2 regions of the Bacillus sp. ISL-46 genome follow, and region 2 is predicted to be linked to the other one. Evidence: riboswitches for the same ligand, from Rfam matches in the RefSeq annotation. Region 2 holds a riboswitch; the other holds the start of a gene.
The links. A riboswitch is a leader RNA that binds a small molecule or an ion and turns the genes downstream of it on or off. The one in region 2 is predicted to bind glycine.
Positions count from the first base shown of each region.

Region 1: it holds a riboswitch for glycine, as region 2 does, so the genes downstream of both, gcvT (glycine cleavage system aminomethyltransferase GcvT) here and glyA (serine hydroxymethyltransferase) in region 2, are expected to answer to the same signal.

Region 1 is NZ_JAGGQR010000068.1:6,541-10,051, forward strand. It holds gene J7E67_RS26630 (DEAD/DEAH box helicase) at 1-1,588, opposite strand, end outside; glycine riboswitch at 1,766-1,853, shown strand; glycine riboswitch at 1,857-1,936, shown strand; gene gcvT (glycine cleavage system aminomethyltransferase GcvT) at 2,023-3,129, shown strand; gene gcvPA (aminomethyl-transferring glycine dehydrogenase subunit GcvPA) at 3,148-3,511, shown strand, end outside.
Region 2 is NZ_JAGGQR010000021.1:49,611-53,121, reverse strand. It holds gene J7E67_RS13640 (amino acid permease) at 1-1,048, shown strand, start outside; glycine riboswitch at 1,161-1,263, shown strand; gene glyA (serine hydroxymethyltransferase) at 1,505-2,755, shown strand; gene J7E67_RS13630 (serine dehydratase beta chain) at 2,771-3,283, shown strand; gene sdaAA (L-serine ammonia-lyase, iron-sulfur-dependent, subunit alpha) at 3,283-3,511, shown strand, end outside.

The DNA.
Region 1 (3,511 bases), on a different contig from region 2:
CGGATGAGGATTGTCCAAAAATATCGATTAAATGGTCTTCTATATTGCCAAATTCCAACTTTGTTAATATATCGTCAAGTTCACCAATTACTTTTTCAAATAAATGTATTTTCTCATAAAGAAGCTTCAAAATATGTTCTTCGACAGTATTTTTTATCGCAAAATTATAAATCATGACATCCTTTTCCTGGCCCAGACGATGGATACGACCAATTCGTTGTTCGAGCCTCATTGGATTCCATGGCAAATCAAAGTTAATTATATGATTACAAAATTGAAGGTTAATACCTTCACCGCCTGCTTCAGTTGCAATAAGGACTTGAGCGTGCTTTTGGAATAATTCTCTCATCCAGTCCTTTTTTCCACGCTTAAAGCCGCCCCGAAAAGGGACAGATGAAATTCCATGCTGTTTTAAATACCATTGGAGGTACATTTGTGTTGCACGGTATTCTGTAAAAATAATCACTTTATCATTTACTTTTTGAATTAATTCTAATGCTTTTTCCGCTTTTGAATTCTTCTGGACAGCTTCGACTTTTGTTATTAAATACTGAATTTGTTCTTCGAAAGCTGGGGTTGGATTTTCCTTTTTTTGCAGCATGTTTTTTAATGTATAAAAAACTGCTTCTCTACTGCTGCATGCCTCACGCTGTAATGTCATTACGGAGAATGAACTTGCCTGTGCCCAATTCCCCTCATTTTTTAATTCAGTAATTGACTCATAAAGATCTTTCTCCTCTTGAGTGCATTCAATCGGAATGGTTTCCACATGCCTTTTCGTCCACTCAATGCCTGTATCTGCCCGCCGGTTCCGAATCATAACCTTGTTTACTAATTCTTTTAAATGCTCATCATCATTTAATGAACGTGCATCTCGTTTGTATTTTTCAAAGAATGTCGTTTCGCTGCCTAAATGTCCTGGTTTTAATAATGAAACCAGATTAAAAATTTCCTCGATACGGTTCTGAATGGGTGTTGCCGTCAATAGTAAACAAAATTTCTTTTTCAGATTTTGGACAAATTCGTAGTTTTTTGTTTTGTTATTTTTAAGTTTATGGGCTTCATCAATGATAATTAGGTCATAGTCCTGCTTGAAAATGATGTCTCGGTGTGGATTCCGTTTGGCCGTATCAATCGACGACACGACGACATCACATTGTTCCCATACATAACTTTTTCTTTGTGAAATGGCTGGAATGAAAAATTTGCTATTCAACTCCATCGACCATTGAGTAACTAACGATGCAGGGACAAGAATTAATACCTTTTTCACCAATCCGCGAATCATATATTCTTTTAGAATAAGCCCGGCCTCAATCGTTTTTCCGAGTCCTACTTCATCGGCAAGGATGGCTTTCCCATTCATGTTTTCAATTACTTGTTTTGCTGTTTCAAGCTGGTGAGGAAGTGGGGTTAGATTGGGTAAATGGCTTGGTGCCAATAAACCCTTGAAATCTGGAATGACGAGATGTTTTTCAACTCCAATTGCTAGTTTAAAAAGTTCCCAATTCCCCCATGGACCATCGTTTTCAATTCTATGTAAAAAATCATCCTTCCAGGAGGAATCAAATTCAATTTCGATCGACATGGTTCCAGCTCCTTTTTGTTCAATTTCCAGCTTTATTCTTTTCTAATAAAGTTATTGCTCAATGTATTATTTTAATGTTAGGATGATAATAGCTTTGAATGTTTTAAATATTTTAATAAAGTAATTTATTTTATAAGTATAATTAGTATGACCAATTTGGATAATATTATAATGCGAATGATTATAAGGGGAGAGACTACTTATGTAGCGCCGAAGGAGCAAGCAGAAATGTGAATCTCTCAGGCAAAAGAACTCTTGTAGGACGCAGCTCTGGAGAGCGCTGCTAGCTTTAAGCAGCCACCAAAGGGGAAAGCCTTTCTAGGTAAACTTTCAGGTGCAAGGACAGAGACCTTCTTACGTTTCATAGGAGGTTTCTGTCCTTTTTTAAATTTTCCAAGGAATAATTTGTGCCAAAGATTGAAGGGGGATTAAGAATGTCTGATTTAAAACGAACTCCACTTTTTGATGTGTATAAAGAATGGGGTGGAAAAACTATTGATTTTGGTGGTTGGGCACTGCCGGTCCAATTCTCTAGCATTAAAGAAGAGCATGAAGCTGTTCGCTCTTGTGCAGGATTATTTGATGTTTCCCATATGGGTGAAGTAGAAGTAAAAGGCACTAATAGCTTAGCATTTTTACAAAAAATGCTGACTAATGACATTTCAAAAGTAAAAAATGGAGGTGCCCAGTACACCGCCATGTGTTATGAAAATGGCGGTACAGTTGATGACCTGCTTGTATATAAAATTGAAGACAATCATTACCTTTTAGTAGTAAACGCATCAAATATTGAAAAAGATTACAAATGGCTTGAAGACCATTTAACTGGTGATGTCTCTTTAGAAAACTTATCGGAAAAAACAGCACAGCTGGCTATCCAGGGACCACTTGCGGAAAAAGTATTGCAAAAGCTTGCGGGAGATAATGATTTAAGCCAAATTGGCTTTTTCAAATTCCAACAAGATGTAATCCTAAATGGGAAAAAGGCACTGGTATCAAGAACTGGTTATACTGGTGAAGATGGCTTTGAAGTGTATTGCGATGCAGAAGATGTTGTGGACCTTTGGAGAGAAATTTTAACTGCAGGTAAAGAAGATGGAGTAATCCCATGTGGATTAGGGTCACGCGACACACTTCGCTTTGAAGCAGTTTTAGCGCTTTATGGTCAAGAACTATCTCCAGAAATTTCACCACTTGAAGCTGGAATTGGCTTCGCTGTGAAATTAAACAAAGAAGATGACTTTATCGGGAAACAAGCGTTAATCCAACAAAAAGAAAAGGGTTTAACAAGAAAATTGGTTGGAATCGAAATGATTGATCGTGGGATTCCACGTCATGGCTACCCTGTTTATAAAGATGATCAGTTAATTGGTGAGGTTACAACTGGAACGCAATCACCCACGTTAAAGAGGAATATTGGTCTTGCCCTAATCAATGCAGAATTTGCGGGTCTTGAATCCGAAGTTGAAGTTGAAATTCGCGGCAAACGTTTAAAAGCTACTGTAGTTCCAACACCTTTTTATAAAAAAGAAAAGAAATAACAGAAGGGAGTTAGGTTTATGAAACATCGCTATTTACCTATGACTGAACAAGATAAGAAGACTATGCTTGAGGCAATTGGTGTTTCCTCTATTGATGAACTGTTTAGCGATATCCCTGAGAAAGTAAGATTTAAGGGTGAGTACAATATAAAAGCGGCAAAGTCTGAAACAGCCTTAATGAAAGAGCTTTTTAAGATGGCAAGTCGGAACGCTGACCTGAAAAGAAACGTATCTTTTATAGGTGCAGGTGTTTATGACCATTACATGCCTGTAATTGTCGACCATGTTATTTCTAGATCAGAATTTTATACAGCTTATACACCTTATCAACCAGAAATTTCACAAGGTGAACTTCAAGCTATCTTTGAATTCCAAACAATGA
Region 2 (3,511 bases):
ACCACAATGGATGCCAGGATTAATTGCACTAGTCGTTTTGCTAATCATGAACCTTGCAACCGTAAAGCTTTTTGGCGAAATGGAATTCTGGTTCGCATTAATTAAAGTTATTGCGATTCTTGCATTAATTGTTATCGGGATTTTCATGATTATTAAAGGCTTTTCCACAAATTCAGGCGCATCCAGTTTCACGAATCTATGGAGTCACGGCGGCATGTTCCCAAATGGCATAAATGGCTTTATTCTCTCATTCCAGATGGTGGTGTTTGCGTTTGTTGGCATTGAACTTGTAGGACTTACTGCTGGTGAAACAGAAGACCCGGAAAAAGTTATCCCAAAAGCAATCAATAATATTCCTATTCGGGTATTAATTTTCTACATTGGCGCCCTTATTGTCATTATGAGTATTTATCCGTGGAACGCCATCAATCCAGCGAAAAGCCCATTCGTTCAAGTATTCGTGGCGGTTGGTATCGCTGCAGCTGCTGGTATCGTCAATTTTGTCGTTCTAACATCTGCAGCATCGGCATGTAACAGCGCCATTTTCAGTACAAGCCGGATGGTATACTCACTTGCCAGAGATAAAAATGCACCTGTACCATTTGCAAAACTTACTTCTCGTCAGGTACCTTCCAATGCATTGTTCTTTTCCACTGTTGTTATTTTAATTGCCATTGTGTTGAACTATGTAATGCCAGAAGGAGTATTTACGCTGATTACAAGTATTTCTACAGTATGTTTCATCTTTATTTGGGGTATTACTGTCGTCAGTCATTTGAAATACCGCAAAACCAGACCAGATCTAGCGAAAGTGAACAAATTTAAATTGCCGCTTTATCCATTTTCCAATTACTTAATCCTTGCCTTCCTAGCGTTCGTGCTTGTCGTACTTGCACTTGCGGAAGACACTCGTGTTGCCTTATTCGTAACACCTGTCTGGTTTATCATGCTGATTGCGATTTATAAGATGTTGATAAAGAAGGCGGATTATGCGGATCGGGAGAATTATGCGGATCAGGAGAATCAACAAAAAGTAGCAGAAAATTAAGTGGCAACCCAAAAAAATAACTTTTATTAATAAATAATGTTTCCGCTTTCAAAAAAGCTTGACTTAGATTGCATTTACTATTATTCTGAAAATAATAAAAATAAATAAGCGGAAGATGGTTGTGGGAGAGTGCAAGTTTACACGCCACCGAAGGAGCAAGTTCCAAAAAGACCCTTGGAACAAATCTCTCAGGTAGATGGAACCACAATTGGACGCAACTCTGGAGAGCGCAGATAAAGTATTTGCCACCAAAGGGGAAGGTTCTTAATCGAACTTAAACTCTCAGGTAAAAGGACAGAGAAGGGTAGAAGTAAGCCATGTGCTACCCTTTTCTGTCCTTTTTTGCGTGCAAAAAAGTATGTTTCGCTTCAGATTTTATCTTGAGAATGAACAGATAAAATCCGAGGTTAAACACAGATAGAGGTAGCTAAAACAACGAATCAAGGGGGAAACGGGATGAGTTTACAACAAAATGATTCAACTATTTTTGAAGCAATTCGGAAAGAGCAGCATCGTCAGCATCAAACATTGGAGTTGATCGCATCTGAAAACTTCGTAAGCCAAGATGTTTTAGAAGCAATGGGAAGTGTGATGACGAATAAATATGCAGAAGGCTATCCAGGGAAGCGTTACTATGGCGGATGTGAATTTGTCGATGTGGCAGAACAAATAGCGATTGACCGCCTAACTCAGCTGTTTGGTGCTAAATATGCCAATGTTCAGCCTCACTCAGGTGCACAAGCAAATTTTGCTGTATTTTTCGCTCTGCTTCAACCTGGTGATAAAGTGATGGGGATGAACCTCTCACATGGCGGACACTTAACGCACGGAAGTCCTGTTAGTGTTTCAGGAAAATGGTTTGAGGTAGTCTCCTATGGTGTGAGAGAAGATACTCAATTGATTGATTATGATGAACTGGAAGCGATCGCGAATAAAGAAAAACCGAAATTGATCATTGCAGGTACAAGTGCTTACACTAGAACGATTGATTTTGCACGGTTTAGACAAATTGCTGATCAAGTTGGCGCAAAATTCATGGTAGATATGGCGCATATTGCGGGACTTGTTGCAGCTGGTCTTCATCCATCGCCGGTTCCATACGCAGATGTTGTAACGAGCACTACGCATAAGACGCTCCGAGGACCGCGCGGCGGCATTATTTTAACAAATGATGAAGAGATGATAAAAGCCATTAATAAATCGGTGTTCCCAGGGATTCAAGGCGGCCCGTTAATGCATATTATTGCAGCTAAGGCGGTTGCATTCAATGAAGCATTGCAGCCAAGCTTTAAGGAATATGCGAAACAAATCATTCTAAATGCCGACACACTAGGCAAAACATTAAAAAATGAAGGTGCAGCCCTTGTTTCTGGTGGAACGGATAATCATATCGTCCTTTTAGATTTACGTCCGTGGAATTTAACTGGAAAAGAAGCAGAAAAATTATTAGAAGAAGCGGGCATTACTGTAAATAAAAATACGATTCCATTTGATCCAGAAAAGCCGTTTGTTACGAGCGGTATTCGCATGGGAACAGCGGCTTTAACGACACGAGGTATGAAACAGGATGATATGGTGAAAATCGGGAAAGTTATCGCAGCTGTTTTGAAGAGCAAAGGGGACAAAGTCGTACTTGAGAAAGCAAAAGAAACAACCAAAGCAATTTGTGGCGTCTATCCGTTATTTCAACAGGCAATCACAGTATAAGAAAGGGGTATGAGGATGGAATTTCAGAGTTGTTTTGACATTATTGGCCCGATTATGGTGGGACCGTCGAGTTCTCATACAGCAGGTGTCGTATCTATCGGGAAATTTATTTATGAACTGTTAGGAGATTGTCCACAAGAGGTCAATATTGTATTTTATGATTCCTTTGCTGAAACTTATCAAGGACATGGAACAGATAAAGCACTTCTTGGCGGATTGCTTGGGATGGATACCGATGATACACGCATTAAACATTCATTGGAGTGGGCAAAAGAGGTTGGCATGCAGTACAATTTCGAATTTGAAGATATCTGTGACTACTATGACCACCCAAATACAACAATCGTGACAGTGAAATACGAAGATCGTGTTGTAAAGGTTGGCGGTGCATCACTTGGTGGAGGCTTATCAAAAATCTTTATGATTAACGAGAAGATGGTAGATATTCGTTTAAGTGCAGGCGATGACTTTACAGTCCTTGCTAGTTCTTATCAACCAAGAGGGAAAGTACTTATGGAGGCAATTTAATGAAGATACAGTCCATGAAAGAGCTGATTGAAGCTTGTGAAAGAGAACAAAAAACCATTGGTGAAATCATGTTGATGATGGAAACAGAAAAATCAGGAAGAGACCAAGAAACCATTATTAGCATGATGGAAGAGCGATTGATCAAAATGAAAGAAGCCGTTGATAGCGGTATAAAAGATGCCTCAACCGCACCGAGTGGAATTTCTGGCGGGGATGCCGTGAAAATGT